DNA from 3 places in the Faecalimicrobium sp. JNUCC 81 genome. Region 1 is predicted to be linked to each of the others. Evidence: a T-box and tRNA genes for the amino acid it is inferred to sense, from the RefSeq annotation. Region 1 holds a T-box; the other regions hold tRNA genes.

The links. A T-box is a leader RNA that pairs with one kind of tRNA and senses whether it is charged. The one in region 1 lies ahead of ileS (isoleucine--tRNA ligase), so its partner is inferred to be a tRNA-Ile.
Region 2: it encodes a tRNA-Ile, which carries the amino acid that the T-box ahead of ileS (isoleucine--tRNA ligase) is inferred to sense. The anticodon was not compared.
Region 3: it encodes a tRNA-Ile, which carries the amino acid that the T-box ahead of ileS (isoleucine--tRNA ligase) is inferred to sense. The anticodon was not compared.

Annotation. Positions count from the first base shown of each region.
Region 1 covers NZ_CM132203.1:737,712-745,679, reverse strand. Annotated here, with positions in the region: gene JNUCC81_RS03635 (AbgT family transporter) at 1-924, opposite strand, end outside; gene ileS (isoleucine--tRNA ligase) at 1,402-4,509, opposite strand; T-box leader at 4,605-4,883, opposite strand; gene JNUCC81_RS03625 (DivIVA domain-containing protein) at 4,957-5,493, opposite strand; gene JNUCC81_RS03620 (YlmH family RNA-binding protein) at 5,504-6,289, opposite strand; gene JNUCC81_RS03615 (YggT family protein) at 6,301-6,561, opposite strand; gene JNUCC81_RS03610 (cell division protein SepF) at 6,587-7,045, opposite strand; gene JNUCC81_RS03605 (YggS family pyridoxal phosphate-dependent enzyme) at 7,079-7,777, opposite strand; gene JNUCC81_RS03600 (HlyD family efflux transporter periplasmic adaptor subunit) at 7,791-7,968, opposite strand, start outside.
Region 2 covers NZ_CM132203.1:3,708,383-3,716,350, reverse strand. Annotated here, with positions in the region: rRNA gene JNUCC81_RS18165 (23S ribosomal RNA) at 1-2,692, shown strand, start outside; rRNA gene rrf (5S ribosomal RNA) at 2,858-2,974, shown strand; tRNA gene JNUCC81_RS18155 (tRNA-Leu) at 2,980-3,068, shown strand; tRNA gene JNUCC81_RS18150 (tRNA-Ile) at 3,079-3,155, shown strand; rRNA gene JNUCC81_RS18145 (16S ribosomal RNA) at 3,266-4,768, shown strand; tRNA gene JNUCC81_RS18140 (tRNA-Ala) at 4,893-4,968, shown strand; rRNA gene JNUCC81_RS18135 (23S ribosomal RNA) at 5,139-7,968, shown strand, end outside.
Region 3 covers NZ_CM132203.1:3,816,368-3,824,335, reverse strand. Annotated here, with positions in the region: rRNA gene JNUCC81_RS18915 (16S ribosomal RNA) at 1-1,340, shown strand, start outside; tRNA gene JNUCC81_RS18910 (tRNA-Ala) at 1,475-1,550, shown strand; rRNA gene JNUCC81_RS18905 (23S ribosomal RNA) at 1,721-4,622, shown strand; rRNA gene rrf (5S ribosomal RNA) at 4,787-4,903, shown strand; tRNA gene JNUCC81_RS18895 (tRNA-Leu) at 4,909-4,997, shown strand; tRNA gene JNUCC81_RS18890 (tRNA-Ile) at 5,008-5,084, shown strand; rRNA gene JNUCC81_RS18885 (16S ribosomal RNA) at 5,195-6,697, shown strand; tRNA gene JNUCC81_RS18880 (tRNA-Ala) at 6,832-6,907, shown strand; rRNA gene JNUCC81_RS18875 (23S ribosomal RNA) at 7,078-7,968, shown strand, end outside.

The DNA.
Region 1 (7,968 bases):
TATTGGTAAAGCTGCTATTACTATTAAACCTATAACTAAAAACAATATTTTATTAGTAAATTTATATGCATCTTTTTCTTTTTTAGTTATTTCATGATCTGGTTCAACATTAGCTTCTGCTTTATTATATTTACCTAATCTTGGCTCAACTATCTTATCTATAATAATAGTACCAAGTATTATTATTACAATAGTTGATCCCATCATAAAGAACCAGTTACTTGTAACTGATAATGTCCCTGCTAAATTAGTTTGTGCCATTGCATCTCCTGTTTCAGCTGCTGCTTGAGTAAATGGTAAAAGTAGGGCATCAGTAGAACTTACAAAAAGGTTCGCACTAAATCCTCCTGAAACACCTGCAAATCCTGCTGCAAGTCCTACAAGTGGATTTCTACCTAATGTATAATACATTAATGCTGCAAGTGGTATTAATACAACATATCCTGCATCTGAAGCTAGGTTAGACATTATACCTAGGAATATAACAACTGGAGTAACAAGCTTCATTGGAGTTGCTTGTACTATACTCTTCATTGCCATTGATAAATATCCACTATTCTCCATTAAACCTATTGCTAACATTATTATAAGTATTGCACCTATTGCTTTCATATCCATGAAGTTATTTATCGCTGTTCCTATAACATAAGATAATCCATTAGAATATGTTTCTGCTACTGCCGTTCCTGTAGCTCCAACTTTTAGAACCTCAATTGGTTTTTGTCCTAATAAGTTATTAATCGGGAATTCACCTAATGGTGTCTTAGCTACTACACCTAAAGATCCAAGTACTGCTGATAATACTAACACAAATGCCGCTATGTATATAAACATTAACACTGGATGAGGCAATTTATTTCCAAGTTTTTCGATCTTGTCCATAAAGCCTTGTTTTTTCTTTTCTTGCTTTACACTTACGTCCATCAATTATTCCTCCCTATAATCTTTTTAAATTAAAATAATTATTACTAGGTTAATTTTATCACACTTCGACATCGTTTTCTTGTTTTTTCTGAAAGTTCTAATTTTTTTACAAAATTCCTTGTATTTGTTTTATTTTATATAGTAGCCCTCTATTACCACTTTATTTTTTAAAGTCATTTTTATTTTTACTTATTCATTTTTTATTTTCTTTGTTATTTTTTTATTTATATTAAGTATTTTCAATATATTACCATATTTTTTAATTTCCGAAAAATCTAAATATATTATATTTTCATTTTATTGAAATAGAACTTTAAAATCATGCAAATAAATTTATTTATAAAAATTTATTTTTATATTAATATGGTATTTTCTAATAAATTTTTTATAAAATATAGTTTTATTTCTAACAAAACATTATTATTTTTCATAAAAAAGCCCTTATAAATTATTTATAAGGGCTTTTTATTAATATATTTATTTCTTTATAACTTTTATTCCTGTCATATGGTCATTTAAGTTATGCTTTTCTAAGCTTTCATCTTCAACTCTAGTTACTTTTAATGCTAAAGTTTCAGTTTTTATATATTCTTCAAAGTTTTCAACTGCTTTTGCTATTTCATCATCTGAAGAGTACTCTATATCTATATTATCTAATACATCAAAGCTAGATGATTTTCTTATTTGTTGTATCTTAGATATGAACTCTCTAGCATATCCTTCATTTATTAGTTCATCACTTAAAGTAGTATCTAATATAACGAATAAGTTATTTTCCATAGATACATTGAATCCTTCTTTAGCCGCTATGTTTATTAATACATGCTCTTTATTAAATTCAAAGTTTTCTCCGTCTATATCAACAGTTAAAGACTCACCATTTTCTAACTTTGGTACAACTTCTTGTGCATTTAATTTATTTAATGCACCAGCAAAGAATTTCATCTTAGCACCTAATACCGGTCCTAATACTTTAAAGTTTGGCTTTAAGCTAAAGTTCATGTATTCTCCTAAATCTTTAGCAAATACAACTTCTTTAACGTTAAGTTCTTCTTTTATTAAGTCAACTACATCGCTTATAGTTGTTTCAAACTTACCATCTACTAATACTTTTTGTATTGGTTGACGTACTTTTATTCTAGTAGCTTCTCTTGATGCTCTACCTAGAGTAACTAAGTTTTTAACTAAGTCCATTTTTTCTTCTAACTCATTATCTAATAAATTATTGTTGCACTTTGGATAAGAAACTAAATGAACTGAAGTTTCTCCAGTTAAGTTTCTGTATATCTCTTCTGATATATGAGGAGTAAATGGAGCTATTAATTTACAAAGCTCTGTTAATATTTCAAAAGTAGTGTTATAAACTGATTTTTTATCTTCTGTTAATTCAGTTGCCCAGAATCTTCTTCTTGAACGTCTTATATACCAGTTAGATAAGTCTTCATTTATAAACTCTTGTATACTTCTTACTGTTTTATTTAATTCAAATATTGCTAAGTTTTCTTCAACTTCTTTCTTTAAGTTGTTAAACTTTGATAATATCCATCTATCAAGTTCTGGTCTGTCTTTGTAATCTACAAAGAACTCAGTTGGATTAACTCCATCCATATTTGCATATAATGTAAAGAAGTTATATACATTTTTTATAGTTCCTAAGAACTTACTTTGAACTTCTTTTAATCCATCTACATCAAATCTTGTTGGAGTCCATGGTGGAGATACATATAATAAGTACCATCTTAAGGCATCTGCTCCATGTTGGTCAAATAATTCAAAAGGATTTACAGTATTTCCTCTTGATTTACTCATCTTTTTACCTTCTTTATCAAGTACTAGGTCATTAACTAATACCTTCTTGTATGGAGCTTTCCCCATAACAAATGTAGATATAGCAAGTAACGAATAGAACCATCCTCTAGTTTGATCTATACCTTCACAGATAAAGTCTGCTGGGAATAATTCTTCAAAGTTTTCTTTATTTTCAAATGGATAGTGATGTTGAGCAAATGGCATAGATCCACTATCAAACCAACAGTCGATAACATCGCTTACTCTTGTCATTGGCTTACCACAACATTCACATTTTAAATGTATATCATCAACATATGGTCTGTGAAGTTCTACTGTTTCTGGATTTACGTCTTCTATAGCTTTCTGAGCAAGTTCTGCTCTTGATCCTACAGAATCTTTATGTCCACATTCACATCTCCATATATTTAAAGGTGTTCCCCAGTATCTACTTCTTGATACTGCCCAGTCATTTAAGTTTTCTAACCAGTTACCAAATCTTCCCTCACCTACGAAAGATGGGTACCATTCAACTGTCTTATTATTTGCTATTAATTGGTCTTTTAATTTTGTCATTTCTATATACCAGCTTGGCTTAGCGTAGTATAAAAGTGGAGTTTGACATCTCCAGCAATGTGGATAGTTATGAGCTACCTTTTCTTTACTGTATAATTTATTTTCTGCATGTAACCATTTGATTATTTCAACATCTAGCCCCTCTTCCATAACGAATTTACCAACCCAAGGAGTAGCTGTATATTTACCTGTTTCATCAACTGGTTGTAATACTGGTAAATTGTATTTTCTACCTAAATTATAGTCATCTTCACCAAATGCTGGAGCAGTATGAACTATACCTGTACCATCTTCAGTTGTAACATAATCACCACATGTTAGGAAAAATGCTTTTCCATCAGTTTCAACAAAAGGCATTAATTGTTCATATTGTATATACTCTAAATCTTTACCTTTCATCTCATCTAATACTTCATAGTCCTCACCTAATACTTTGTTAGCTAATGCTTTAGCTACATAGTATACTTCATCATTTTGCTTAACTTTTAAGTAGTCAACTTCTGGACCTACAGTTAAAGCAACGTTTGATGGCAATGTCCAAGGAGTAGTTGTCCATGCTAAGAAATATTCATCAGCATCTTTTCTCTTAAACTTAGCTATTACAGTATTGTTTTTTACTTCTTTATATCCTTGAGCAACTTCGTGTGAAGCAAGACCTGTTCCACATCTTGGGCAGTAAGGAAGTATTTTATGTCCATCATATATATATCCTTCTTTATTAAACTTATCTAATATCCACCATACTGATTCTATATAGTTATTATCTAAAGTTATATAAGGATTATCTAAATCTATTTCATATGCCATTCTCTCAGTCATATCTCTCCATTGCTTTTCAAAAGAGAAAACTGATGCTCTACATTTTTCATTAAACTTATCTATACCATAAGCTTCTATTTGTTGCTTATCTGATAAACCTAATTCTTTTTCTACTTGTATTTCAACTGGTAATCCATGAGTATCCCATCCAGCTTTTCTTTTTACTTGATATCCGTTCATAGTTTGGTATCTACATACAGAGTCTTTTAAAGTTCTAGCTATAACATGGTGTATACCTGGATTCCCATTAGCTGTTGGAGGTCCTTCAAAGAATACAAAACTTGGATCATTTGTACCTTTTTCTAAAGTTTTTTCTAATATGTTTATATCGTTCCAGTACTTCGATACTTCAGCTTCTGCTTGTTTTACAGAGCTATCTACTAATGGCTTAAACTTGGCCATAATATCACCCTTTCAAAATTTATTTTAATTAACATAATCTACTATATTTTCATGAGTTCGTTAATTTTTTGTATTAAAAAACTCGTCCCCCTAATAAAAGGGACGAGTATTAATCGCGTTACCACCCTAATTCTATATACAAACAATGACTTAGTTCATTCTATAAAACAATATATTTTATAAAATATATAAGTACTTATATATAGCTCTCTAAAGTATAGTATAACGGCACTAACCGGCTCAGCTTAATCGACTATTGTCTTTCAGCCTGCAGCTTAGGAGTGATTTTCAACTTTATAAATTTATTGGCTCTCAGCAATTGCCAACTCTCTGTAAAATTATCTAAAACCTACTGTCTCCATCTTTGCTTTTAAAATTATGTTTAAGTTTATACTATGAAATTTTATAATAAGTTTTTAGAATAGTCAATATTTTTTTGAGAATTCATTAATCTAAAGTTGCAGCTACTTCTTTTCCCTTATCTAAATCTAGATTATACATAGTTTTAGTTTCAAATTCTACAAGCTCCTGATTATCTACATTATAAAATATTTCATCTATACTTCTTATTTCATCTTCTAGTAAAGATTTGAATTTATTTCTAAATACTTTAAATTCTTTTGCTAAATAATCATATTCTTTTCTTATTTCTATAACACGATTATTAGCTTGTTCTACTATTTGTCTTGATTTTAAATCAGCTTCTTCTACTATTATTTTAGCTTTTTTATTTGCTGCACTACAAGTATCTTCAGCTGCAGTTTGAGCTGTTATAAGTGTAGCTTTTAAAGTTTCTTCTATATTTTCATACTTATTTATTTGATCTTGATATAATCTTACTTTCTCTTTAAGTTCTGAATTTTCTCTATATAATAATTCATAGTCTTCTTTTATTATATCTAAAAATTCATCTACATCTTCTTCTTTGTATCCTCTTAAAGCCTTTTTAAACTCTTTATTTTCTATTTCAATTGGAGTTAGCATATATTACCTCCTATATTATTAACTTAGCTTGAATTTTTATTCTGCCTTTTTTTGTTATATCTCCCACTTGAACTATCTTTGCTCTTCCCTTACCTCTAACAGATATTAATGAATCATTAGTAATTTCTTTAGATGGTGAAGTTATCTTCTCATAATTAACTTGAACTCTTTCACCATTTATGTATTTTGCACTTTCTTGCCTAGATATATTATAAAGTCCACTTACAATACAATCTAGTCTTTCTGATGATACAGTAAAAGATACTTCTTTATAATTTAATTTACTTGGTATAATCTCATCTCTTGAAATTTCAGATACAGATACATTATTTCTTGATACTTTATTTAAATTCATAATTATAAAATCACATATATCGCTACTAACTATTATTTGACAAAAGTTATCGTGTATAATTATATCCCCTACTTTTTCTCTCTTTATGCCTAAATTCATAAGAGCCCCTAAGTAGTCCTTATGAGATATACTGTTAAATTTAAAGTTTCCTTCTACCTGTATAAATCTTAAGCTATTTTCTATATCTTCATATTCCATATAAAATGGGTATATAAATATTGAACTTCTCTCACAGCCTTCATATCCACCATCAACAGTGTACTTTATATCACTGTTTGAGTTTAATATAGATATTGCATTTTTTACTTCATAAGGGTTAAAAAAATCAGTATGTTTAACATCATAGTTTTTCAAAGTAGAATTTACCTTATCTATAACCTTAAACATCTTATTTTTTAAATCAATGTCTTTTATATGATTAGTTAGTTTTAATTTGTCCATCTATGCCACCTTTAGAAAAATAAAGGAACTAACACATTTCTTAATAATGTAAGTACTAGTATTGCTATAAGCGGAGTAAAATCAACTGGTCCATTCATATACTTATAAGTTATATTTCTTATTGGATCTTCTATTGGATCTGTTATACGAGACAACATATCATATAGTTGACTTTGATACCCTCCTGGAAACCAAGTCAATAAACTTCTTACAACTATAACACCTATTAGTATATCAAATAGATATCCTAATGCTATTCCTATTATATTCATTTTAAAACCCCTTTAAGTATTTATTTTATTTATTATTTTGCCAAGGGAAAAGTGTTTTACTTTCTAACTCTTTCTTTAAATTAGCATCTATATCTACATTATTTGGAGCTAATATAAATATAGCTTTTGATACTTTTTGTATAGTACCTTCAAGTACATAAACTGCACCATTCATAAAATCAAATATTGATTTACGAGCTACTGCATCATTTAAGTTTTCTAAATTTACTATAACTGCTCTCTTTTGTTTTAAGTGATCAGCTATAGTCGTTACTTCATCATATTTTTTAGGCTCTACTATTACAACTTTCATATGACTTGATGCATGTAAATTTACAATTTTAGCAGCTTTAGAATTTCCTATAGAGTTAAATTCTTCCATTGTTTCAGTTTCTTCTATAGATTCTTCATATTCTTCTTCATATTCATATTCATCTTCTTCCATAAACCAGTTTTTTATTTTAGATATCATTCCATCTCCCATTATTAACATCCTCCTTAGTATTTATTCCTACCATTAATTATAGTTTCTCTTTCCAAATATCGATGTCCCTACTCTAACCATATTAGAACCTTCTTCTATAGCTACTTGATAGTCATTACTCATTCCCATAGATAGGTAATCCATAAAAACATTATGTATATTTAATTTATCTATTTTTAAAGATAAATTTTTAAGACCTCTAAAAACAGTTCTTACTTCATTTTCATCTTTACTAAAAGGTGCCATAGTCATGAGACCTTTTATTCTTATATTTTTATAATTTGCTGATACTTCCTTTATAAATTCTATAACATCTTTCTCTTCTAGTCCATGTTTACTTTCTTCTTTTGATATATTAACTTGTATTAAACAGTCAATCGTTCTATCTATTTTCTCAGCACGTTTTTGAATTTCTTCACATAAAGCTTGTCTATCTAAAGAGTGTATCATATGAACTTTATCTATTATGTATTTTACTTTATTTGTTTGTAAACTTCCTATTAAATGCCACTTAACTTTATCTCCTATAACCTCATATTTTCTAGCTAATTCTTGAGGTTTATTTTCACCTACATCAGTTACTCCATTGTTTATAGCTTCTAATACTGAATCTGAATCTACAGTTTTTGTTACTGCTAACAATGTAATATCTTCGCTATTTCTATTAGACTTACTTGCACATTCTTTAATATTTTCTCTTACATAATTTAAATTTTCTTTAATAGTTCCCATTTTATCGCCTGCTTTATTTTAATATTTTAATATTTTTATTTATATTGTTAGGTTTTAAAATGATTTCATCATATAAACTAACAGTTTTTATATTATTTATATCATTTTTATAATAATCTATAAATATAAAATCATCATTTTCATATTCTATTCCTTTTAATTCTTTAAACTCTATATCTTGAGTCTGTTCA
Region 2 (7,968 bases), 860 kb from region 1:
CGGAGGAAAAGAAAGAAATTCGATTCCGTAAGTAGCGGCGAGCGAACGCGGAACAGGCCAAACCAATGAAGTTTTCTTCGTTGGGGTTGCGGACATATCATAAACGAAGAGGTCATCGTAAGTGAAGAGAGTTGGAAAGCTCCGCCATAGAAGGTAATAGCCCTGTATTTGAAACGATAATTCTTTAGATATGATCCAGAGTACCACGGGACACGTGAAACCCTGTGGGAAGCAGGAGGGACCATCCTCCAAGCCTAAATACTACCTAGTGACCGATAGCGCATAGTACCGTGAGGGAAAGGTGAAAAGAACCCCGGGAGGGGAGTGAAATAGAACCTGAAACCCTGCACTTACAAGCTGTGGGAGCACATTATTTGTGTGACCGCGTACTTTTTGTAGAACGGGCCAACGAGTTACGTTAAGTAGCAAGGTTAAGCACTTAAGGTGCGGAGCCGTAGCGAAAGCGAGTCTTAAATGGGCGCTTAAGTTACTTGACGTAGACCCGAAACCGGGCGACCTATCCATGAGCAGGTTGAAGCGAAAGTAAAATTTCGTGGAGGACCGAACCCACGAGCGTTGAAAAGCTCGGGGATGACTTGTGGATAGCGGTGAAATTCCAATCGAGCCCGGAGATAGCTGGTTCTCCCCGAAATAGCTTTAGGGCTAGCCTCAAGGTTGAGAGAAGCGGAGGTAGAGCACTGAATGTCCTAGGGGGTATTGCACTTACCGAAGACTATCAAACTCCGAATGCCGTATTCTTATACTTGGGAGTCAGACTGTGGGTGATAAGATTCATAGTCGAAAGGGCAACAGCCCAGATCGTCAGCTAAGGTCCCTAAATGTACGTTAAGTGGTAAAGGATGTGGGATTGCACAGACAACCAGGATGTTGGCTTAGAAGCAGCCACTCATTTAAAGAGTGCGTAATAGCTCACTGGTCGAGTGATCCTGCGCCGAAAATTTCCGGGGCTAAAACGTACTACCGAAGCTACGGCATCATTATGATGGGTAGGGGAGCTTCGTATGCAGGCTGAAGCGTGACCGTAAGGACGCGTGGACAGTATACGAGTGAGAATGTTGGCATGAGTAGCGAGACGTGGGTGAGAATCCCACGGGCCGTAAACCCAAGGTTTCCAGGGGAAGGTTCGTCCGCCCTGGGTTAGTCGGGACCTAAGCCGAGGCCGAAAGGCGTAGGTGATGGACAACAGGTTGATATTCCTGTACCGCCAATAAACGCTTGAGAAATGGGATGACACAGTAGGATAAGCTAACCACACTGTTGGTTATGTGTGGCTAAGTACTGAGGCAGTCAAGATAGGCAAATCCGTCTTGATAATGCTGGGGTACGATGGGGAGCGAAATTTAGTAGCGAAGTAGCTGATTTCACACTGTCAAGAAAAGTCTCTATCGAGTTTAAAGGCGCCCGTACCTCAAACCGACACAGGTGGGTGAGGAGAGTATCCTAAGGCCAGCGAGAGAACTATTGTTAAGGAACTCGGCAAAATGACCCCGTAACTTAGGGAGAAGGGGTGCCATCCTTTGGATGGCCGCAGAGAATAGGCCCAAGCGACTGTTTACCAAAAACACAGGTTTCTGCTAAGTCGCAAGACGATGTATAGGAGCTGACGCCTGCCCGGTGCTGGAAGGTTAAGGGGATCTGTTAGAGCAATCGAAGCAGTGAACTTAAGCCCCAGTAAACGGCGGCCGTAACTATAACGGTCCTAAGGTAGCGAAATTCCTTGTCGGGTAAGTTCCGACCCGCACGAAAGGCGTAACGATTTGGGCACTGTCTCAACAATAGACTCGGTGAAATTGTAATCCCGGTGAAGATGCCGGGTACCTGCGACAGGACGGAAAGACCCCATGGAGCTTTACTGTAGCTTGACGTTGGGTCTTGGTACTACATGTACAGGATAGGTGGGAGACTTTGAAGCATGAACGCCAGTTTGTGTGGAGTCATCCTTGGGATACCACCCTTGTAGTACTGGGATCCTAACCAGAGGCCTTGAATCAGGTCTTGGGACACCGTCAGGTGGGCAGTTTGACTGGGGCGGTCGCCTCCCAAAGAGTAACGGAGGCGCTCAAAGGTTCTCTCAGTACGGTCGGAAATCGTACGAAGAGTGTAAAGGCAAAAGAGAGCTTGATTGCAAGACATACAGGTCGAGCAAGGACGAAAGTCGGACTTAGTGATCCGGTGGTTCCGCATGGAAGGGCCATCGCTCAACGGATAAAAGCTACCCTGGGGATAACAGGCTTATCTCCCCCAAGAGTCCACATCGACGGGGAGGTTTGGCACCTCGATGTCGGCTCATCACATCCTGGGGCTGTAGTAGGTCCCAAGGGTTGGGCTGTTCGCCCATTAAAGTGGTACGCGAGCTGGGTTCAGAACGTCGTGAGACAGTTCGGTCCCTATCCGTCGCAGGCGTAGGAAATTTGAGGAGACCTGTCCTTAGTACGAGAGGACCGGGATGGACGTACCTCTGGTGTACCAGTTGTTCTGCCAAGGGCATGGCTGGGTAGCTATGTACGGAATGGATAAGCGCTGAAAGCATCTAAGCGCGAAGCCAACTTCAAGATAAGATTTCCCACCGTAAGGGTAAGACCCCAGGAAGACTACCTGGTTGATAGGTCGAAGGTGTAAGTGCAGTAATGTATTTAGCTTATCGATACTAATAGGTCGAGGACTTGACCAATAATTTAAAATGATAAATTCAATAAATGTTTGCAGTTTTCAGAGTATTAACTCTAAAAATGTTATTACTTAGAAAAATATGAAAATATTTCACAAAAAGTGTTGACATTGATAACTTAAGATGGTATTATAATACTTGTCTTAAAACAAAAGAATAAACACAATATGTGGTTACAATAGCAAAGAGGATACACCTGTTCCCATTCCGAACACAGAAGTTAAGCTCTTTAGCGCTGATGGTACTTGGTGGGCAACTGCCTGGGAGAGTAAGACGTAGCCACGTGATGTGCCGAAGTGGCGGAACTGGCAGACGCACAGGACTTAAAATCCTGCGGGACTTACCTCCCGTACCGGTTCGATTCCGGTCTTCGGCACCATAATTTATTAGGACCATTAGCTCAGTTGGTTAGAGCGCCCGGCTCATAACCGGTAGGTCCGGGGTTCGAGTCCCTGATGGTCCACCATAATAAATTAATTAAGAACTTTGAAAATTAAACAGTAGGTTAATTTATAGAATTTGAAACAACCAAACAAAGCCAGATATATAACAGTATCTGAGCCCAAGTCAAAACTTATATTTAAGAGTTTGATCCTGGCTCAGGATGAACGCTGGCGGCGTGCCTAACACATGCAAGTCGAGCGATTTCCTTCGGGAAAGAGCGGCGGACGGGTGAGTAACGCGTGGGTAACCTGCCCTGTACACACGGATAACATACCGAAAGGTATGCTAATACGGGATAACATGAGAGAGTCGCATGACTTTTTTATCAAAGATTTATCGGTACAGGATGGACCCGCGTCTGATTAGCTAGTTGGTAAGGTAACGGCTTACCAAGGCGACGATCAGTAGCCGACCTGAGAGGGTGATCGGCCACATTGGAACTGAGACACGGTCCAAACTCCTACGGGAGGCAGCAGTGGGGAATATTGCACAATGGGCGAAAGCCTGATGCAGCAACGCCGCGTGAGCGATGAAGGCCTTCGGGTCGTAAAGCTCTGTCCTCAAGGAAGATAATGACGGTACTTGAGGAGGAAGCCCCGGCTAACTACGTGCCAGCAGCCGCGGTAATACGTAGGGGGCTAGCGTTATCCGGAATTACTGGGCGTAAAGGGTGCGTAGGTGGTTTCTTAAGTCAGAGGTGAAAGGCTACGGCTCAACCGTAGTAAGCCTTTGAAACTGAGAAACTTGAGTGCAGGAGAGGAGAGTAGAATTCCTAGTGTAGCGGTGAAATGCGTAGATATTAGGAGGAATACCAGTTGCGAAGGCGGCTCTCTGGACTGTAACTGACACTGAGGCACGAAAGCGTGGGGAGCAAACAGGATTAGATACCCTGGTAGTCCACGCCGTAAACGATGAGTACTAGCTGTCGGAGGTTACCCCCTTCGGTGGCGCAGCTAACGCATTAAGTACTCCGCCTGGGAAGTACGCTCGCAAGAGTGAAACTCAAAGGAATTGACGGGGACCCGCACAAGTAGCGGAGCATGTGGTTTAATTCGAAGCAACGCGAAGAACCTTACCTAAGCTTGACATCCTTTTGACCTCTCCCTAATCGGAGATTTCCCTTCGGGGACAGAAGTGACAGGTGGTGCATGGTTGTCGTCAGCTCGTGTCGTGAGATGTTGGGTTAAGTCCCGCAACGAGCGCAACCCTTGCCTTTAGTTGCCAGCATTAAGTTGGGCACTCTAGAGGGACTGCCAGGGATAACCTGGAGGAAGGTGGGGATGACGTCAAATCATCATGCCCCTTATGCTTAGGGCTACACACGTGCTACAATGGGTGGTACAGAGGGCAGCCAAGTCGTGAGGCGGAGCTAATCCCTTAAAGCCATTCTCAGTTCGGATTGTAGGCTGAAACTCGCCTACATGAAGCTGGAGTTACTAGTAATCGCAGATCAGAATGCTGCGGTGAATGCGTTCCCGGGTCTTGTACACACCGCCCGTCACACCACGGAAGTTGGGGGCGCCCGAAGCCGGTTTGCTAACCTTTTGGAAGCGGCCGTCGAAGGTGAAATCAATAACTGGGGTGAAGTCGTAACAAGGTAGCCGTATCGGAAGGTGCGGCTGGATCACCTCCTTTCTAAGGAGAATTACCTACTGTTTAATTTTGAGAGTTCTTATTTTTTTGTGAAAAACGAATAAAAACTTGCTAAAAATATTGACAAAAATCGACAAATATATTTCGTTGAAAAAGTTAATAACATGGGGGTGTAGCTCAGCTGGGAGAGCACTTGCCTTGCACGCAAGGGGTCAGGAGTTCGATCCTCCTCATCTCCACCATATTAGTACTTTGAAAACTGCATAACATTTAGTGATATGACATCATTTTATATATAGACAATGAAGTCTTTAAAATAAGCTAGACAGATAAGTCTTTAAAATCAACTTTAAGCACTGGAATAAACTGAGTGAATACGAAGTTTGTTCAGTAGCGATAACTTTTAATAACTGGTCAAGTTATTAAGGGTGCAGGGCGGATGCCTTGGCACTAGGAGCCGATGAAGGACGCGATAAGCTGCGATAAGCTTCGGGGAGTTGCACGTAAACTTTGATCCGAAGATTTCCGAATGAGGAAACTCACTTAGAGTAATGTCTAAGTATCGTTAAGTGAATACATAGCTTAGCGAGGGGAACCCGGGGAACTGAAACATCTAAGTACCCGGAGGAAAAGAAAGAAATTCGATTCCGTAAGTAGCGGCGAGCGAACGCGGAACAGGCCAAACCAATGAAGTTTTCTTCGTTGGGGTTGCGGACATATCATAAACGAAGAGGTCATCGTAAGTGAAGAGAGTTGGAAAGCTCCGCCATAGAAGGTAATAGCCCTGTATTTGAAACGATAATTCTTTAGATATGATCCAGAGTACCACGGGACACGTGAAACCCTGTGGGAAGCAGGAGGGACCATCCTCCAAGCCTAAATACTACCTAGTGACCGATAGCGCATAGTACCGTGAGGGAAAGGTGAAAAGAACCCCGGGAGGGGAGTGAAATAGAACCTGAAACCCTGCACTTACAAGCTGTGGGAGCACATTATTTGTGTGACCGCGTACTTTTTGTAGAACGGGCCAACGAGTTACGTTAAGTAGCAAGGTTAAGCACTTAAGGTGCGGAGCCGTAGCGAAAGCGAGTCTTAAATGGGCGCTTAAGTTACTTGACGTAGACCCGAAACCGGGCGACCTATCCATGAGCAGGTTGAAGCGAAAGTAAAATTTCGTGGAGGACCGAACCCACGAGCGTTGAAAAGCTCGGGGATGACTTGTGGATAGCGGTGAAATTCCAATCGAGCCCGGAGATAGCTGGTTCTCCCCGAAATAGCTTTAGGGCTAGCCTCAAGGTTGAGAGAAGCGGAGGTAGAGCACTGAATGTCCTAGGGGGTATTGCACTTACCGAAGACTATCAAACTCCGAATGCCGTATTCTTATACTTGGGAGTCAGACTGTGGGTGATAAGATTCATAGTCGAAAGGGCAACAGCCCAGATCGTCAGCTAAGGTCCCTAAATGTACGTTAAGTGGTAAAGGATGTGGGATTGCACAGACAACCAGGATGTTGGCTTAGAAGCAGCCACTCATTTAAAGAGTGCGTAATAGCTCACTGGTCGAGTGATCCTGCGCCGAAAATTTCCGGGGCTAAAACGTACTACCGAAGCTACGGCATCATTATGATGGGTAGGGGAGCTTCGTATGCAGGCTGAAGCGTGACCGTAAGGACGCGTGGACAGTATACGAGTGAGAATGTTGGCATGAGTAGCGAGACGTGGGTGAGAATCCCACGGGCCGTAAACCCAAGGTTTCCAGGGGAAGGTTCGTCCGCCCTGGGTTAGTCGGGACCTAAGCCGAGGCCGAAAGGCGTAGGTGATGGACAACAGGTTGATATTCCTGTACCGCCAATAAACGCTTGAGAAATGGGATGACACAGTAGGATAAGCTAACCACACTGTTGGTTATGTGTGGCTAAGTACTGAGGCAGTCAAGATAGGCAAATCCGTCTTGATAATGCTGGGGTACGATGGGGAGCGAAATTTAGTAGCGAAGTAGCTGATTTCACACTGTCAAGAAAAGTCTCTATCGAGTTTAAAGGCGCCCGTACCTCAAACCGACACAGGTGGGTGAGGAGAGTATCCTAAGGCCAGCGAGAGAACTATTGTTAAGGAACTCGGCAAAATGACCCCGTAACTTAGGGAGAAGGGGTGCCATCCTTTGGATGGCCGCAGAGAATAGGCCCAAGCGACTGTTTACCAAAAACACAGGTTTCTGCTAAGTCGCAAGACGATGTATAGGAGCTGACGCCTGCCCGGTGCTGGAAGGTTAAGGGGATCTGTTAGAGCAATCGAAGCAGTGAACTTAAGCCCCAGTAAACGGCGGCCGTAACTATAACGGTCCTAAGGTAGCGAAATTCCTTGTCGGGTAAGTTCCGACCCGCACGAAAGGCGTAACGATTTGGGCACTGTCTCAACAATAGACTCGGTGAAATTGTAATCCCGGTGAAGATGCCGGGTACCTGCGACAGGACGGAAAGACCCCATGGAGCTTTACTGTAGCTTGACGTTGGGTCTTGGTACTACATGTACAGGATAGGTGGGAGACTTTGAAGCATGAACGCCAGTTTGTGTGGAGTCATCCTTGGGATACCACCCTTGTAGTACTGGGATCCTAACCAGAGGCCTTGAATCAGGTCTTGGGACACCGTCAGGTGGGCAGTTTGACTGGGGCGGTCGCCTCCCAAAGAGTAACGGAGGCGCTCAAAGGTTCTCTCAGTACGGTCGGAAATCGTACGAAGAGTGTAAAGGCAAAAGAGAGCTTGATTGCAAGACATACAGGTCGAGCAAGGACGAAAGTCGGACTTAGTGATCCGGTGGTTCCGCATGGAAGGGCCATCGCTCAACGGATAAAAGCTACCCTGGGGATAACAGGCTTATCTCCCCCAAGAGTCCACATCGACGGGGAGGTTTGGCACCTCGATGTCGGCTCATCACATCCTGGGGCTGTAGTAGGTCCCAAGGGTTGGGCTGTTCGCCCATTAAAGTGGTACGCGAGCTGGGTTCAGAACGTCGTGAGACAGTTCGGTCCCTATCCGTCGCAGGCGTAGGAAATTTGAGGAGACCTGTCCTTAGTACGAGAGGACCGGGATGGACGTACCTCTGGTGTACCAGTTGTTCTGCCAAGGGCATGGCTGGGTAGCTATGTACGGAATGGATAAGCGCTGAAAGCATCTAAGCGCGAAGCCAACTTCAAGATAAGATTTCCCACCGTAAGGGTAAGACCCCAGGAAGACTACCTGG
Region 3 (7,968 bases), 760 kb from region 1:
ATAACATGAGAGAGTCGCATGACTTTTTTATCAAAGATTTATCGGTACAGGATGGACCCGCGTCTGATTAGCTAGTTGGTAAGGTAACGGCTTACCAAGGCGACGATCAGTAGCCGACCTGAGAGGGTGATCGGCCACATTGGAACTGAGACACGGTCCAAACTCCTACGGGAGGCAGCAGTGGGGAATATTGCACAATGGGCGAAAGCCTGATGCAGCAACGCCGCGTGAGCGATGAAGGCCTTCGGGTCGTAAAGCTCTGTCCTCAAGGAAGATAATGACGGTACTTGAGGAGGAAGCCCCGGCTAACTACGTGCCAGCAGCCGCGGTAATACGTAGGGGGCTAGCGTTATCCGGAATTACTGGGCGTAAAGGGTGCGTAGGTGGTTTCTTAAGTCAGAGGTGAAAGGCTACGGCTCAACCGTAGTAAGCCTTTGAAACTGAGAAACTTGAGTGCAGGAGAGGAGAGTAGAATTCCTAGTGTAGCGGTGAAATGCGTAGATATTAGGAGGAATACCAGTTGCGAAGGCGGCTCTCTGGACTGTAACTGACACTGAGGCACGAAAGCGTGGGGAGCAAACAGGATTAGATACCCTGGTAGTCCACGCCGTAAACGATGAGTACTAGCTGTCGGAGGTTACCCCCTTCGGTGGCGCAGCTAACGCATTAAGTACTCCGCCTGGGAAGTACGCTCGCAAGAGTGAAACTCAAAGGAATTGACGGGGACCCGCACAAGTAGCGGAGCATGTGGTTTAATTCGAAGCAACGCGAAGAACCTTACCTAAGCTTGACATCCTTTTGACCTCTCCCTAATCGGAGATTTCCCTTCGGGGACAGAAGTGACAGGTGGTGCATGGTTGTCGTCAGCTCGTGTCGTGAGATGTTGGGTTAAGTCCCGCAACGAGCGCAACCCTTGCCTTTAGTTGCCAGCATTAAGTTGGGCACTCTAGAGGGACTGCCAGGGATAACCTGGAGGAAGGTGGGGATGACGTCAAATCATCATGCCCCTTATGCTTAGGGCTACACACGTGCTACAATGGGTGGTACAGAGGGCAGCCAAGTCGTGAGGCGGAGCTAATCCCTTAAAGCCATTCTCAGTTCGGATTGTAGGCTGAAACTCGCCTACATGAAGCTGGAGTTACTAGTAATCGCAGATCAGAATGCTGCGGTGAATGCGTTCCCGGGTCTTGTACACACCGCCCGTCACACCACGGAAGTTGGGGGCGCCCGAAGCCGGTTTGCTAACCTTTTGGAAGCGGCCGTCGAAGGTGAAATCAATAACTGGGGTGAAGTCGTAACAAGGTAGCCGTATCGGAAGGTGCGGCTGGATCACCTCCTTTCTAAGGAGAATTACCTACTGTTTAATTTTGAGAGTTCTTATTTTTTTGTGAAAAACGAATAAAAACTTGCTAAAAATATTGACAAAAATCGACAAATATAGTAAAATATATTTCGTTGAAAAAGTTAATAACATGGGGGTGTAGCTCAGCTGGGAGAGCACTTGCCTTGCACGCAAGGGGTCAGGAGTTCGATCCTCCTCATCTCCACCATATTAGTACTTTGAAAACTGCATAACATTTAGTGATATGACATCATTTTATATATAGACAATGAAGTCTTTAAAATAAGCTAGACAGATAAGTCTTTAAAATCAACTTTAAGCACTGGAATAAACTGAGTGAATACGAAGTTTGTTCAGTAGCGATAACTTTTAATAACTGGTCAAGTTATTAAGGGTGCAGGGCGGATGCCTTGGCACTAGGAGCCGATGAAGGACGCGATAAGCTGCGATAAGCTTCGGGGAGTTGCACGTAAACTTTGATCCGAAGATTTCCGAATGAGGAAACTCACTTAGAGTAATGTCTAAGTATCGTTAAGTGAATACATAGCTTAGCGAGGGGAACCGGGGGAACTGAAACATCTAAGTACCCGGAGGAAAAGAAAGAAATTCGATTCCGTAAGTAGCGGCGAGCGAACGCGGAACAGGCCAAACCAATGAAGTTTTCTTCGTTGGGGTTGCGGACATATCATAAACGAAGAGGTCATCGTAAGTGAAGAGAGTTGGAAAGCTCCGCCATAGAAGGTAATAGCCCTGTATTTGAAACGATAATTCTTTAGATATGATCCAGAGTACCACGGGACACGTGAAACCCTGTGGGAAGCAGGAGGGACCATCCTCCAAGCCTAAATACTACCTAGTGACCGATAGCGCATAGTACCGTGAGGGAAAGGTGAAAAGAACCCCGGGAGGGGAGTGAAATAGAACCTGAAACCCTGCACTTACAAGCTGTGGGAGCACATTATTTGTGTGACCGCGTACTTTTTGTAGAACGGGCCAACGAGTTACGTTAAGTAGCAAGGTTAAGCACTTAAGGTGCGGAGCCGTAGCGAAAGCGAGTCTTAAATGGGCGCTTAAGTTACTTGACGTAGACCCGAAACCGGGCGACCTATCCATGAGCAGGTTGAAGCGAAAGTAAAATTTCGTGGAGGACCGAACCCACGAGCGTTGAAAAGCTCGGGGATGACTTGTGGATAGCGGTGAAATTCCAATCGAGCCCGGAGATAGCTGGTTCTCCCCGAAATAGCTTTAGGGCTAGCCTCAAGGTTGAGAGAAGCGGAGGTAGAGCACTGAATGTCCTAGGGGGTATTGCACTTACCGAAGACTATCAAACTCCGAATGCCGTATTCTTATACTTGGGAGTCAGACTGTGGGTGATAAGATTCATAGTCGAAAGGGCAACAGCCCAGATCGTCAGCTAAGGTCCCTAAATGTACGTTAAGTGGTAAAGGATGTGGGATTGCACAGACAACCAGGATGTTGGCTTAGAAGCAGCCACTCATTTAAAGAGTGCGTAATAGCTCACTGGTCGAGTGATCCTGCGCCGAAAATTTCCGGGGCTAAAACGTACTACCGAAGCTACGGCATCATTATGATGGGTAGGGGAGCTTCGTATGCAGGCTGAAGCGTGACCGTAAGGACGCGTGGACAGTATACGAGTGAGAATGTTGGCATGAGTAGCGAGACGTGGGTGAGAATCCCACGGGCCGTAAACCCAAGGTTTCCAGGGGAAGGTTCGTCCGCCCTGGGTTAGTCGGGACCTAAGCCGAGGCCGAAAGGCGTAGGTGATGGACAACAGGTTGATATTCCTGTACCGCCAATAAACGCTTGAGAAATGGGATGACACAGTAGGATAAGCTAACCACACTGTTGGTTATGTGTGGCTAAGTACTGAGGCAGTCAAGATAGGCAAATCCGTCTTGATAATGCTGGGGTACGATGGGGAGCGAAATTTAGTAGCGAAGTAGCTGATTTCACACTGTCAAGAAAAGTCTCTATCGAGTTTAAAGGCGCCCGTACCTCAAACCGACACAGGTGGGTGAGGAGAGTATCCTAAGGCCAGCGAGAGAACTATTGTTAAGGAACTCGGCAAAATGACCCCGTAACTTAGGGAGAAGGGGTGCCATCCTTTGGATGGCCGCAGAGAATAGGCCCAAGCGACTGTTTACCAAAAACACAGGTTTCTGCTAAGTCGCAAGACGATGTATAGGAGCTGACGCCTGCCCGGTGCTGGAAGGTTAAGGGGATCTGTTAGAGCAATCGAAGCAGTGAACTTAAGCCCCAGTAAACGGCGGCCGTAACTATAACGGTCCTAAGGTAGCGAAATTCCTTGTCGGGTAAGTTCCGACCCGCACGAAAGGCGTAACGATTTGGGCACTGTCTCAACAATAGACTCGGTGAAATTGTAATCCCGGTGAAGATGCCGGGTACCTGCGACAGGACGGAAAGACCCCATGGAGCTTTACTGTAGCTTGACGTTGGGTCTTGGTACTACATGTACAGGATAGGTGGGAGACTTTGAAGCATGAACGCCAGTTTGTGTGGAGTCATCCTTGGGATACCACCCTTGTAGTACTGGGATCCTAACCAGAGGCCTTGAATCAGGTCTTGGGACACCGTCAGGTGGGCAGTTTGACTGGGGCGGTCGCCTCCCAAAGAGTAACGGAGGCGCTCAAAGGTTCTCTCAGTACGGTCGGAAATCGTACGAAGAGTGTAAAGGCAAAAGAGAGCTTGATTGCAAGACATACAGGTCGAGCAAGGACGAAAGTCGGACTTAGTGATCCGGTGGTTCCGCATGGAAGGGCCATCGCTCAACGGATAAAAGCTACCCTGGGGATAACAGGCTTATCTCCCCCAAGAGTCCACATCGACGGGGAGGTTTGGCACCTCGATGTCGGCTCATCACATCCTGGGGCTGTAGTAGGTCCCAAGGGTTGGGCTGTTCGCCCATTAAAGTGGTACGCGAGCTGGGTTCAGAACGTCGTGAGACAGTTCGGTCCCTATCCGTCGCAGGCGTAGGAAATTTGAGGAGACCTGTCCTTAGTACGAGAGGACCGGGATGGACGTACCTCTGGTGTACCAGTTGTTCTGCCAAGGGCATGGCTGGGTAGCTATGTACGGAATGGATAAGCGCTGAAAGCATCTAAGCGCGAAGCCAACTTCAAGATAAGATTTCCCACCGTAAGGGTAAGACCCCAGGAAGACTACCTGGTTGATAGGTCGAAGGTGTAAGTGCAGTAATGTATTTAGCTTATCGATACTAATAGGTCGAGGACTTGACCTCAATTTAAAATGATAATTTCAATAAATGTTTGCAGTTTTCAGAGTATTAACTCTAAAAATGTTATTACTTAGAAAAATATGAAAATATTTCACAAAAAGTGTTGACATTGATAACTTAAGATGGTATTATAATACTTGTCTTAAAACAAAAGAATAAACACAATATGTGGTTACAATAGCAAAGAGGATACACCTGTTCCCATTCCGAACACAGAAGTTAAGCTCTTTAGCGCTGATGGTACTTGGTGGGCAACTGCCTGGGAGAGTAAGACGTAGCCACGTGATGTGCCGAAGTGGCGGAACTGGCAGACGCACAGGACTTAAAATCCTGCGGGACTTACCTCCCGTACCGGTTCGATTCCGGTCTTCGGCACCATAATTTATTAGGACCATTAGCTCAGTTGGTTAGAGCGCCCGGCTCATAACCGGTAGGTCCGGGGTTCGAGTCCCTGATGGTCCACCATAATAAATTAATTAAGAACTTTGAAAATTAAACAGTAGGTTAATTTATAGAATTTGAAACAACCAAACAAAGCCAGATATATAACAGTATCTGAGCCCAAGTCAAAACTTATATTTAAGAGTTTGATCCTGGCTCAGGATGAACGCTGGCGGCGTGCCTAACACATGCAAGTCGAGCGATTTCCTTCGGGAAAGAGCGGCGGACGGGTGAGTAACGCGTGGGTAACCTGCCCTGTACACACGGATAACATACCGAAAGGTATGCTAATACGGGATAACATGAGAGAGTCGCATGACTTTTTTATCAAAGATTTATCGGTACAGGATGGACCCGCGTCTGATTAGCTAGTTGGTAAGGTAACGGCTTACCAAGGCGACGATCAGTAGCCGACCTGAGAGGGTGATCGGCCACATTGGAACTGAGACACGGTCCAAACTCCTACGGGAGGCAGCAGTGGGGAATATTGCACAATGGGCGAAAGCCTGATGCAGCAACGCCGCGTGAGCGATGAAGGCCTTCGGGTCGTAAAGCTCTGTCCTCAAGGAAGATAATGACGGTACTTGAGGAGGAAGCCCCGGCTAACTACGTGCCAGCAGCCGCGGTAATACGTAGGGGGCTAGCGTTATCCGGAATTACTGGGCGTAAAGGGTGCGTAGGTGGTTTCTTAAGTCAGAGGTGAAAGGCTACGGCTCAACCGTAGTAAGCCTTTGAAACTGAGAAACTTGAGTGCAGGAGAGGAGAGTAGAATTCCTAGTGTAGCGGTGAAATGCGTAGATATTAGGAGGAATACCAGTTGCGAAGGCGGCTCTCTGGACTGTAACTGACACTGAGGCACGAAAGCGTGGGGAGCAAACAGGATTAGATACCCTGGTAGTCCACGCCGTAAACGATGAGTACTAGCTGTCGGAGGTTACCCCCTTCGGTGGCGCAGCTAACGCATTAAGTACTCCGCCTGGGAAGTACGCTCGCAAGAGTGAAACTCAAAGGAATTGACGGGGACCCGCACAAGTAGCGGAGCATGTGGTTTAATTCGAAGCAACGCGAAGAACCTTACCTAAGCTTGACATCCTTTTGACCTCTCCCTAATCGGAGATTTCCCTTCGGGGACAGAAGTGACAGGTGGTGCATGGTTGTCGTCAGCTCGTGTCGTGAGATGTTGGGTTAAGTCCCGCAACGAGCGCAACCCTTGCCTTTAGTTGCCAGCATTAAGTTGGGCACTCTAGAGGGACTGCCAGGGATAACCTGGAGGAAGGTGGGGATGACGTCAAATCATCATGCCCCTTATGCTTAGGGCTACACACGTGCTACAATGGGTGGTACAGAGGGCAGCCAAGTCGTGAGGCGGAGCTAATCCCTTAAAGCCATTCTCAGTTCGGATTGTAGGCTGAAACTCGCCTACATGAAGCTGGAGTTACTAGTAATCGCAGATCAGAATGCTGCGGTGAATGCGTTCCCGGGTCTTGTACACACCGCCCGTCACACCACGGAAGTTGGGGGCGCCCGAAGCCGGTTTGCTAACCTTTTGGAAGCGGCCGTCGAAGGTGAAATCAATAACTGGGGTGAAGTCGTAACAAGGTAGCCGTATCGGAAGGTGCGGCTGGATCACCTCCTTTCTAAGGAGAATTACCTACTGTTTAATTTTGAGAGTTCTTATTTTTTTGTGAAAAACGAATAAAAACTTGCTAAAAATATTGACAAAAATCGACAAATATAGTAAAATATATTTCGTTGAAAAAGTTAATAACATGGGGGTGTAGCTCAGCTGGGAGAGCACTTGCCTTGCACGCAAGGGGTCAGGAGTTCGATCCTCCTCATCTCCACCATATTAGTACTTTGAAAACTGCATAACATTTAGTGATATGACATCATTTTATATATAGACAATGAAGTCTTTAAAATAAGCTAGACAGATAAGTCTTTAAAATCAACTTTAAGCACTGGAATAAACTGAGTGAATACGAAGTTTGTTCAGTAGCGATAACTTTTAATAACTGGTCAAGTTATTAAGGGTGCAGGGCGGATGCCTTGGCACTAGGAGCCGATGAAGGACGCGATAAGCTGCGATAAGCTTCGGGGAGTTGCACGTAAACTTTGATCCGAAGATTTCCGAATGAGGAAACTCACTTAGAGTAATGTCTAAGTATCGTTAAGTGAATACATAGCTTAGCGAGGGGAACCGGGGGAACTGAAACATCTAAGTACCCGGAGGAAAAGAAAGAAATTCGATTCCGTAAGTAGCGGCGAGCGAACGCGGAACAGGCCAAACCAATGAAGTTTTCTTCGTTGGGGTTGCGGACATATCATAAACGAAGAGGTCATCGTAAGTGAAGAGAGTTGGAAAGCTCCGCCATAGAAGGTAATAGCCCTGTATTTGAAACGATAATTCTTTAGATATGATCCAGAGTACCACGGGACACGTGAAACCCTGTGGGAAGCAGGAGGGACCATCCTCCAAGCCTAAATACTACCTAGTGACCGATAGCGCATAGTACCGTGAGGGAAAGGTGAAAAGAACCCCGGGAGGGGAGTGAAATAGAACCTGAAACCCTGCACTTACAAGCTGTGGGAGCACATTATTTGTGTGACCGCGTACTTTTTGTAGAACGGGCCAACGAGTTACGTTAAGTAGCAAGGTTAAGCACTTAAGGTGCGGAGCCGTAGCGAAAGCGAGTCTTAAATGGGCGCTTAAGTTACTTGACGTAGACCCGAAACCGGGCGACCTATCCATGAGCAGGTTGAAGCGAAAGTAAAATTTCGTGGAGGACCGAACCCACGAGCGTTGAAAAGCTCGGGGATGACTTGTGGATAGCGGTGAAATTCCAATCGAGCCCGGAGATAGCTGGTTCTCCCCGAAATAGCTTTAGGGCTAGCCTCAAGGTTGAGA